Regions from separate parts of the Cytobacillus firmus genome, predicted to be linked through region 1. Evidence: a T-box and tRNA genes for the amino acid it is inferred to sense, from the RefSeq annotation. Region 1 holds a T-box; the other holds one or more tRNA genes.

Region 1 (4,229 bases):
TCTTTATAGAGCTTTACAGCAGGGACATTGTATGAATGCTTAAGTGCATGTCTGGCCGAAACGAGCCCGCTATAGGTATTTGTATAGTTCTTTGGCCAAGGTCTGTTTAGTCCCGGAGCAAGGTGCAGCGGCACATCAGGAAGAATAGTGCCCGGCGCTGCCTTTCCCAGTTCTATTGCCGGAGCATAGACTAAAAGCGGCTTCATGGTTGAACCATTTTGCCTTAGAGCGCTTGTAGCATGGTTCAGCTGCTCGCGTTTGTGATCGCGTCCGCCGACAAAGCTGATAATTTTCCCGGTTTTATTTTCAATTAAGATCGCACCAACTTCTACGGGCTCCATGATTTGCTTGTTTTCTCCAGTTTCCGGATCCTTCACTGTCTCAGGTTTATCAGGGCCGTAATAAGGGTAGTTATCTTTGACCTGCTGCATCTTATCATAAATATCCTTGTTAATGGTCGTATGAATTTGGAAGCCATTCTGGCGGATTGTCCGGTCTGCAAGGGTTCTGTATTCCTCGCGGAGCTCGTCATCTTCTTTTAAGTCCTGTTCTTCATATCCGTCATTTTTTGCGAGAATTTTAGTCATGATTTTTACTGCACGTTCTTCTATTTCATACGTTAAATATGGATACTTTTCCAAAGGGCTCTCAGAAGCTGTAGTGAAATCCTTTGTCAAGTCATATGCCAAAGCTTCCTCGTATTGCTTCTGGTCAATCTTTCCGTCATCATACATTCTTTTCAGAACGGTTTTCATCCTTGAGAAACCCGGTTCCAGATTCTCTTTGACCGTTCCCTCCCTTGTAAAGGGAGTGTAGCCGAATGGACTCTGAGGAAGCCCTGCTATGAAAGCGGCCTGAGGCAATGTTAATTCTTTTGCACTCACCCCAAATATACCTTTGGCAGCTGCTTCAACTCCGGCAATATTACGTCCGGTTGCATTTCTTCCAAAAGTGGAAACATTGAGGTAGGCTTCCAATATTTCTTTTTTATCAAAGAATTTTTCCAGCCGCAAAGCAAGCAGAATTTCTTTTGCTTTCCGCTCGAAAGAAACTTCATTCGTTAAGATTTGGTTCTTTATCAGCTGCTGTGTCAGTGTACTTCCGCCGGATTGAACAGATGAATTTGTTACTTCCTGGAACAGTGCGCGCATTATCGCTTTTGGCACCACACCGTCATGTTCGTAGAAATACTCATCTTCAGTAGCTACTACTGCGTTAATTAAGTGTTCCGAAACATCATCAAGCTTAACTTCCTCACGTTCAAGGTCTGTTCTGAGCTTTCCGAGATATACATTATTTGCAAAGTATAGTTCTGATGTTTCTTCATAGTCATAAATATCCTTTTTCATGCTGGCATAGGATCTGATGGGCTCATCCTTTACAAGCGAAGCGAAATAACCAGCTCCGAGTCCCCCAGCGAATGCACCGCCAATCACAGCCAGGATGATAAAAAGCAAAGTAAGATTCCAGATGACCTGGTATGTTATACTTGCGCCTTTAGCGGCTTTCTTATTACCAAAAAGGCCCGGAGTCTGCCTCAATTTATCCATTAACATTTGAAACTTTTCTTTCATCGTATCAATCCCCCTAAAATCACATATATTATAGCACAATGTGACAGCCCAATATGACATGGTTCGCCATTTATCTGAAATTTCCTTTTTTGCACAGGAATTTGACATTTGGTTCAATTTTATGATAAAAATATTCTATCTTAGACTTTTAATATTTTACAGGCATTGATGGGAATCCAGTAATGCTTCTATCCCTGTTTCAGAAAGCCGGCGTTTGCTGCGAGCCGGTACAAATAGAAGGATGAATTACCTCCCTGAGCTTTCACTGTCAACCTGCACAGCAGTTATAGCAGTGGACGGATTATCCGTTATTCTGAAAGAGTGGAGGACATTTGTCCTCAATCTGGGTGGTACCGCGCAAAATGATCATGCGTCCCTGCATAATTGCAGGGGCGCTTTTTGTATGGTTAAAACCGTAAATGCCTTGAAAATAACCGTTGATAAGGAGGATATAAGATGAGCTTAATTGAAGATCTGCAATGGAGAGGAATTGTTTATCAGCAGACAGATGAAGAGGGTATTCAAAATACTCTTGGGAAAGAGAAGATTTCTTTGTACTGCGGTGTTGACCCTACTGCTGACAGCATGCATATCGGACACCTGCTTCCATTTTTAACGTTAAGACGTTTTCAAAAAGAAGGCCACCGTCCAATTGTTCTTGTTGGCGGAGCTACTGGACTTATTGGTGATCCAAGCGGCAAAAGCGAGGAAAGGAAGCTGCAGACTCTTGAAACAGTACAGCATAATGTGGACTGCATAAAGGGCCAGCTGAAAAGAATTTTTGATTTTGAAAGTGAAAACGGTGCAATTATGGTTAACAATTACGATTGGGCAGGCTCCATGGATATCGTTACGTTCCTGCGTGATTTTGGAAAACATGTCGGAGTCAATTACATGCTCGCTAAAGACACCATTTCTTCCAGGCTGGAAACAGGGATTTCCTTTACGGAATTCACTTATACCATCCTGCAGGCAATGGATTTCCTTCATTTATTTGAAAACCATAATTGTAAGATGCAAATTGGCGGAAGTGATCAGTGGGGAAATATTACAACCGGGCTTGAGCTTATCCGCAAAATGGCGCCTGAAGGTTCCAAGGCTTACGGCCTGACAATTCCTCTTGTAACGAAAGCGGATGGAACAAAGTTCGGCAAAACGGAAAGTGGCGCAATCTGGCTTGATCCTGAGAAAACATCTCCTTATGAGTTTTACCAATTCTGGATTAACACAGCAGATGCGGATGTAATCAAATACCTTAAATTCTTTACCTTCTTATCCCGTGAAGAAATTGAAAATCTTGAAAAAGCTGTTCAGGAAGAACCGCATCTCCGCAAAGCCCAAAAAGCACTTGCTGAAGAAATGACGCGTCTGATTCATGGAAATGAAGCATTAGAACAGGCTATCAAAATTACAGCTGCCCTATTTAGCGGAGATATAAAAAATCTTTCGGCTTCAGAGATTAAACAAGGCTTTAAAGATGTTCCATCTTATGAGCATTCTGAAGGAGAGGAATTGGGCATAGTTGACTTGCTTGTGGCTGCCAAAATCTCTCCATCCAAACGCCAGGCGCGTGAAGATGTGACGAATGGCGCTGTTTCTGTAAACGGAGAACGCGTAACAGAGCTTGATTACACTCTAACTGATAAAGACAAGATCGAAGGTCAATTTACTGTCATTCGCCGCGGAAAGAAGAAATATTTCCTGATTAAATACTAATATGCGAAAGCCCTCCTGTGACGGAGGGCTTTATTTATATATAATTGAATCAAAAATGGGTGGACAGATAGCTGATCCTGTTGATTAACGACGAAAGCAGGAGTCGAGGTTGTAAAGTGGGAGTTAATCCAGTAGATATAACAAAAAAACTGCCGAAATGCTTCGGCAGTTTAAATATTATTAACGAGAGTAGAATTCAACGATTAGAGATTCGTTGATTTCAGCTGGAAGTTCAGAACGCTCAGGCATACGAGTGAAAGTTCCTTCTAGCTTGTCTGCATCGAAAGATACGAAGTCAGGTACGAAGTTGTTAACTTCGATTGCTTCTTTAACGATGTCAAGGTTGCGAGATTTTTCGCGAAGTGTAATTGTTTGACCAGGTGCTACGCGGTATGATGGGATATCAACACGAGATCCATCAACCATGATGTGACCGTGGTTAACAAGCTGGCGAGCTTGACGGCGAGTGCGTGCAAGACCTAAACGGTAAACAACGTTGTCAAGGCGTGATTCAAGAAGAATCATGAAGTTTTCACCGTGCTTACCAGGCATTTTGCCAGCTTTATCGAATAAATTGCGGAATTGACGCTCATTTACTCCGTACATGTGACGAAGCTTTTGCTTCTCCTGCAATTGTAATCCGTATTCAGAGATTTTCTTGCGCTGGTTTGGACCATGTTGTCCAGGAGCGTAAGGACGCTTTTCTAATTCTTTTCCAGTACCGCTTAGAGAGATTCCAAGACGACGGGATAATTTCCAGCTTGGACCAGTATAACGAGCCATTTAAGACTCCTCCTTTTGTGTTTTTATTTGGGTAAAATAAAAACAGAAACAGATGCGCACAACAATCATGTTCATTTTGTTTTCATGTACCTTCGCCCTAGCAGCAGAGGGTTACACAGTACCCCATCCCCAGAAACATATAAGTCGCCAAAGGCG
Region 2 (4,229 bases), 1.5 Mb from region 1:
GCATCTAAGCATGAAGCCCCCCTCGAGATGAGATTTCCCATAGCGTCAAGCTAGTAAGATCCCTGAAAGATGATCAGGTTGATAGGTCAGAGGTGGAAGCGTGGCGACATGTGGAGCTGACTGATACTAATCGATCGAGGACTTAACCAAGTCATTGGTAGATTCTCGGCAAATACTTCTTCATGCATTATCTAGTTTTGAGGGAACGAAGTTTCTTCAACCAAATAGTCCGGTGGCGATAGCGAGAAGGTCACACCCGTTCCCATACCGAACACGGAAGTTAAGCTTCTCAGCGCCGATGGTAGTTGGGGGCTGTCCCCCTGTGAGAGTAGGACGCTGCCGGGCAACCCTGATTGGGTAACTTTATTTGGCCCCTTGGTCAAGCGGTTAAGACACCGCCCTTTCACGGCGGTAACACGGGTTCGAATCCCGTAGGGGTCACCATTTGGAGGATTAGCTCAGCTGGGAGAGCATCTGCCTTACAAGCAGAGGGTCGGCGGTTCGATCCCGTCATCCTCCACCATAACTTTAGTACGAGCCATTAGCTCAGTCGGTAGAGCAGATTGCAGCATCAGTGAGATTCTTCACCCGAATAGCAATCTGTGACAAAGCACGCAGTGCTTTGGAACATCTGACCTAGCAGTTTCAGGCTTTAGGCTGCAGAGTTTTAGTACGAGCCATTAGCTCAGTCGGTAGAGCATCTGACTTTTAATCAGAGGGTCGAAGGTTCGAGTCCTTCATGGCTCACCATTTTAATTTCATATTGCGGGTGTGGCGGAATTGGCAGACGCACCAGACTTAGGATCTGGCGCCGCAAGGCGTGGGGGTTCGACTCCCTTCACCCGCACCATTTTAAGCGGAAGTAGTTCAGTGGTAGAACATCACCTTGCCAAGGTGGGGGTCGCGGGTTCGAATCCCGTCTTCCGCTCCATTATTTTGCGCCCGTAGCTCAATTGGATAGAGCGTTTGACTACGGATCAAAAGGTTAGGGGTTCGACTCCTCTCGGGCGCGCCATATTACGGGGAGTAGCTCAGCTTGGTAGAGCACTTGGTTTGGGACCAAGGGGTCGCAGGTTCGAATCCTGTCTTCCCGACCAGCGACACTTCTTTTTCATGGGGCCTTAGCTCAGCTGGGAGAGCGCCTGCTTTGCACGCAGGAGGTCAGCGGTTCGATCCCGCTAGGCTCCACCATAAATATATAATCATTTCGGCGGTGTAGCTCAGCTGGCTAGAGCGTACGGTTCATACCCGTGAGGTCGGGGGTTCGATCCCCTCCGCCGCTACCAATATGATTACCTTTTACTAAATCGGAGGAATACCCAAGTCCGGCTGAAGGGATCGGTCTTGAAAACCGACAGGCGGGTCAAACCGCGCAGGGGTTCGAATCCCCTTTCCTCCTCCATATTTTATTTTAATAAAATTGTCGCGGGGTGGAGCACGACCGAATAATCTGCGAAGGAATTACTTCAGCGCACCGATTGAGCTGCTGCTTGAATAATCTTTCTGAAATCGGGGCGGTACTTCATTGGTTAAACTGCGATGTAATGCTTGATGTGAGCATAGAAAAATCACATAAATAATATTGTCGCGGGGTGGAGCAGTCCGGTAGCTCGTCGGGCTCATAACCCGAAGGTCGCAGGTTCAAATCCTGCCCCCGCAATTTGGTCCGGTAGTTCAGTTGGTTAGAATGCCTGCCTGTCACGCAGGAGGTCGCGGGTTCGAGTCCCGTCCGGACCGCCATTTTTTTACAATATAAATAAATTTATGGCTCAGTAGCTCAGTCGGTAGAGCACGACCGAATAAGCTGCCTTGAAATACTTCAACGTACCGATTGATTAATCGGGACGAAGGACGAAGCCAAATTTTATTTAGGCAAAATAACTTAATATGGCTCAGTAGCTCAGTCGGTAGAGCAAAGGACTGAAAATCCTTGTGTCGGCGGTTCGATTCCGTCCTGAGCCACCATTTTCTTAGTCTTTACAGACTTGGAGGGGTAGCGAAGTGGCTAAACGCGGCGGACTGTAAATCCGCTCCTTCGGGTTCGGCAGTTCGAATCTGCCCCCCTCCACCATTTATATAGGGGTATAGTTTAATGGTAAAACGAAGGTCTCCAAAACCTTTGATGTGGGTTCGATTCCTACTACCCCTGCCAGTAGGATAGTGGCGGTTGTGGCGAAGTGGTTAACGCATCGGATTGTGGCTCCGACACTCGTGGGTTCGATTCCCATCAATCGCCCCATTATTCTTTTTTTGCATTAATTTTGGGCTATAGCCAAGCGGTAAGGCACCGGACTTTGACTCCGTCACTCGCAGGTTCGAATCCTGCTAGCCCAGCCATTTTTAAGGCAGCATAGCCAAGTGGTAAGGCAGAGGTCTGCAAAACCTCCATCCCCGGTTCAAATCCGGGTGTTGCCTCCAAATAAAAGACAGATGGTTATAATAAAATAATTTAAATGCGGGTGTAGTTTAGTGGTAAAACCTCAGCCTTCCAAGCTGATGATGAGGGTTCGATTCCCTTCACCCGCTCCAACACATATGGGCCTATAGCTCAGCTGGTTAGAGCGCACGCCTGATAAGCGTGAGGTCGATGGTTCGAGTCCATTTAGGCCCACCATTATACATACCATTATCAAACTAATTCCAATAGGGATTAGTTTTTTTTGTTTTTAGAAACTTTTTTAACGGCTGTCTCCAAGAGGAACAGGCTATTTTACTGTAAATGCAGATACCGAATGTGGAAGCGAGGAGCTAAGTTGATACTTTGTGAATACTTTGTGAACCGTTATTCTTGCCAGAGCACCATTAGGAGGAAAAAACCCTTGATATTACAGTGTTTTAGCTAAAATTGCCCCCCTTTTGCCTTTGAGGAAATATGAAGAAAGTGTGATTCATTTCACTTTTATGAAAACCCTTCTCAACTATTATGTAGGTAACAAAGTTAAGGAGCTGATGGAAGGTGGAAACACGAAAAGTGGACCAGAGCAGTTCAAAAGAACATAACTCTCTAAAGGGTACGTTCTTTTCAGTTACAGTAGTAGGGCTTGGGATCTTTGTTACTTATTTAATCTTGTACGGCCTGTATATGGCCAGAATATAGGGGGGATAAACAATGATGCATCGTTCTGAAAAGGTATGGCTTATTTTAAGCTTTGGAATGATTATTGGATTCATGTTAATCGCTGGCTACCAGGCATTCGCCTTTGAAATGGGGCCGCCAAGCTATGGAGAGCGAATTGATCCTCAGAAAGTGGATGAAACAGCACCGTTCGATAAGCCAGGAATTAAGAAAATTGGCGATAATGAGTATGAAGTAGTTATGACTCTACAAGTGTTCAGTTTTACTCCGAGTGAGATAGAAGTGCCTGCAGGATCAACAGTTCATTTTACATTGACGTCAAAAGATGTCGTTCACGGGTTCCAGGTTGCCGAAACTAACTTAAATGCTATGGTTGTGCCTGGTTATGTACAAAAAATCACTCAGAAATTTGATAAGCCAGGCGAATATTTGGTTCTTTGCAATGAGTACTGCGGTGCGGGTCATCAAATGATGAGCACAACCATTACAGTGAAATAAAGGGGGGATAGACAGTGGAAACAGTTATTAAGCAATCAGCAAAAACACAAGTTTTTAAGGATAAAGCAAATAAAGTTATGGGGATTAGCCTCGAGGATGGAAAATTAACGAAATCATATTTATCTGTTGCTTTCTTAGCCATCCTTCTAGGCGGAATACTTGGACTGCTGCAAGGCCTGAACCGGGCTGGAATGCTCGAATTGCCAGCATGGCTGAACTATTATCAGGTTCTTACAGCTCATGGTCTTCTGCTGGTAGTCGTACTGTCGGCGTTCTTCACAATAGGATACTTCTATGCCGGGTTATCCCATACATTGGGCGGCCTGCTTCCTAAGGTCAGAAAGATGGCCTGGATTGGTTTCTGGATGAAGATTTTTGGATTTGTCCTAGCGGTGATTCCGATTTTAATGAATGAAGCATCTGTTATGTATACTTTCTATCCGCCAATGGCTGCTTCACCCATTTTCTATATCGGCTTAGTATTTATCGTATTGGGTGTATGGATGTGCGCCTTCGGTGCCTTTATCAATGTAGCCAGCTGGAGAAAGAGAAATCCCGGCCAGCACATCCCGATTCTATCTTTCTTTGCAACAGGCGTATTTGTTCTCTTATTCTTCGGTAGCATACCTGTAGCCATTGAGGTTTTCACTATAAT

The links. The T-box of region 1 lies ahead of tyrS (tyrosine--tRNA ligase). A T-box ahead of a tRNA ligase gene usually reads a tRNA of that ligase, here a tRNA-Tyr.
Region 2: it encodes a tRNA-Tyr, which carries the amino acid that the T-box ahead of tyrS (tyrosine--tRNA ligase) is inferred to sense. The anticodon was not compared.

What each region holds. Positions count from the first base shown of each region.
Region 1 covers NZ_CP098323.1:3,995,353-3,999,581, reverse strand. The annotation lists gene NAF01_RS20190 (transglycosylase domain-containing protein) at 1-1,574, opposite strand, end outside; T-box leader at 1,731-1,955, shown strand; gene tyrS (tyrosine--tRNA ligase) at 2,031-3,290, shown strand; gene rpsD (30S ribosomal protein S4) at 3,471-4,073, opposite strand.
Region 2 covers NZ_CP098323.1:494,440-498,668, forward strand. The annotation lists rRNA gene NAF01_RS02515 (23S ribosomal RNA) at 1-150, shown strand, start outside; rRNA gene rrf (5S ribosomal RNA) at 229-345, shown strand; tRNA gene NAF01_RS02525 (tRNA-Glu) at 370-444, shown strand; tRNA gene NAF01_RS02530 (tRNA-Val) at 448-523, shown strand; tRNA gene NAF01_RS02535 (tRNA-Lys) at 675-750, shown strand; tRNA gene NAF01_RS02540 (tRNA-Leu) at 766-850, shown strand; tRNA gene NAF01_RS02545 (tRNA-Gly) at 857-931, shown strand; tRNA gene NAF01_RS02550 (tRNA-Arg) at 939-1,015, shown strand; tRNA gene NAF01_RS02555 (tRNA-Pro) at 1,021-1,097, shown strand; tRNA gene NAF01_RS02560 (tRNA-Ala) at 1,116-1,191, shown strand; tRNA gene NAF01_RS02565 (tRNA-Met) at 1,210-1,286, shown strand; tRNA gene NAF01_RS02570 (tRNA-Ser) at 1,310-1,402, shown strand; tRNA gene NAF01_RS02575 (tRNA-Met) at 1,587-1,660, shown strand; tRNA gene NAF01_RS02580 (tRNA-Asp) at 1,664-1,740, shown strand; tRNA gene NAF01_RS02585 (tRNA-Phe) at 1,890-1,965, shown strand; tRNA gene NAF01_RS02590 (tRNA-Tyr) at 1,988-2,071, shown strand; tRNA gene NAF01_RS02595 (tRNA-Trp) at 2,079-2,152, shown strand; tRNA gene NAF01_RS02600 (tRNA-His) at 2,164-2,239, shown strand; tRNA gene NAF01_RS02605 (tRNA-Gln) at 2,263-2,337, shown strand; tRNA gene NAF01_RS02610 (tRNA-Cys) at 2,345-2,418, shown strand; tRNA gene NAF01_RS02615 (tRNA-Gly) at 2,456-2,529, shown strand; tRNA gene NAF01_RS02620 (tRNA-Ile) at 2,538-2,614, shown strand; gene NAF01_RS02625 (cytochrome c oxidase subunit 2A) at 2,957-3,097, shown strand; gene NAF01_RS02630 (cytochrome c oxidase subunit II) at 3,110-3,574, shown strand; gene NAF01_RS02635 (cbb3-type cytochrome c oxidase subunit I) at 3,589-4,229, shown strand, end outside.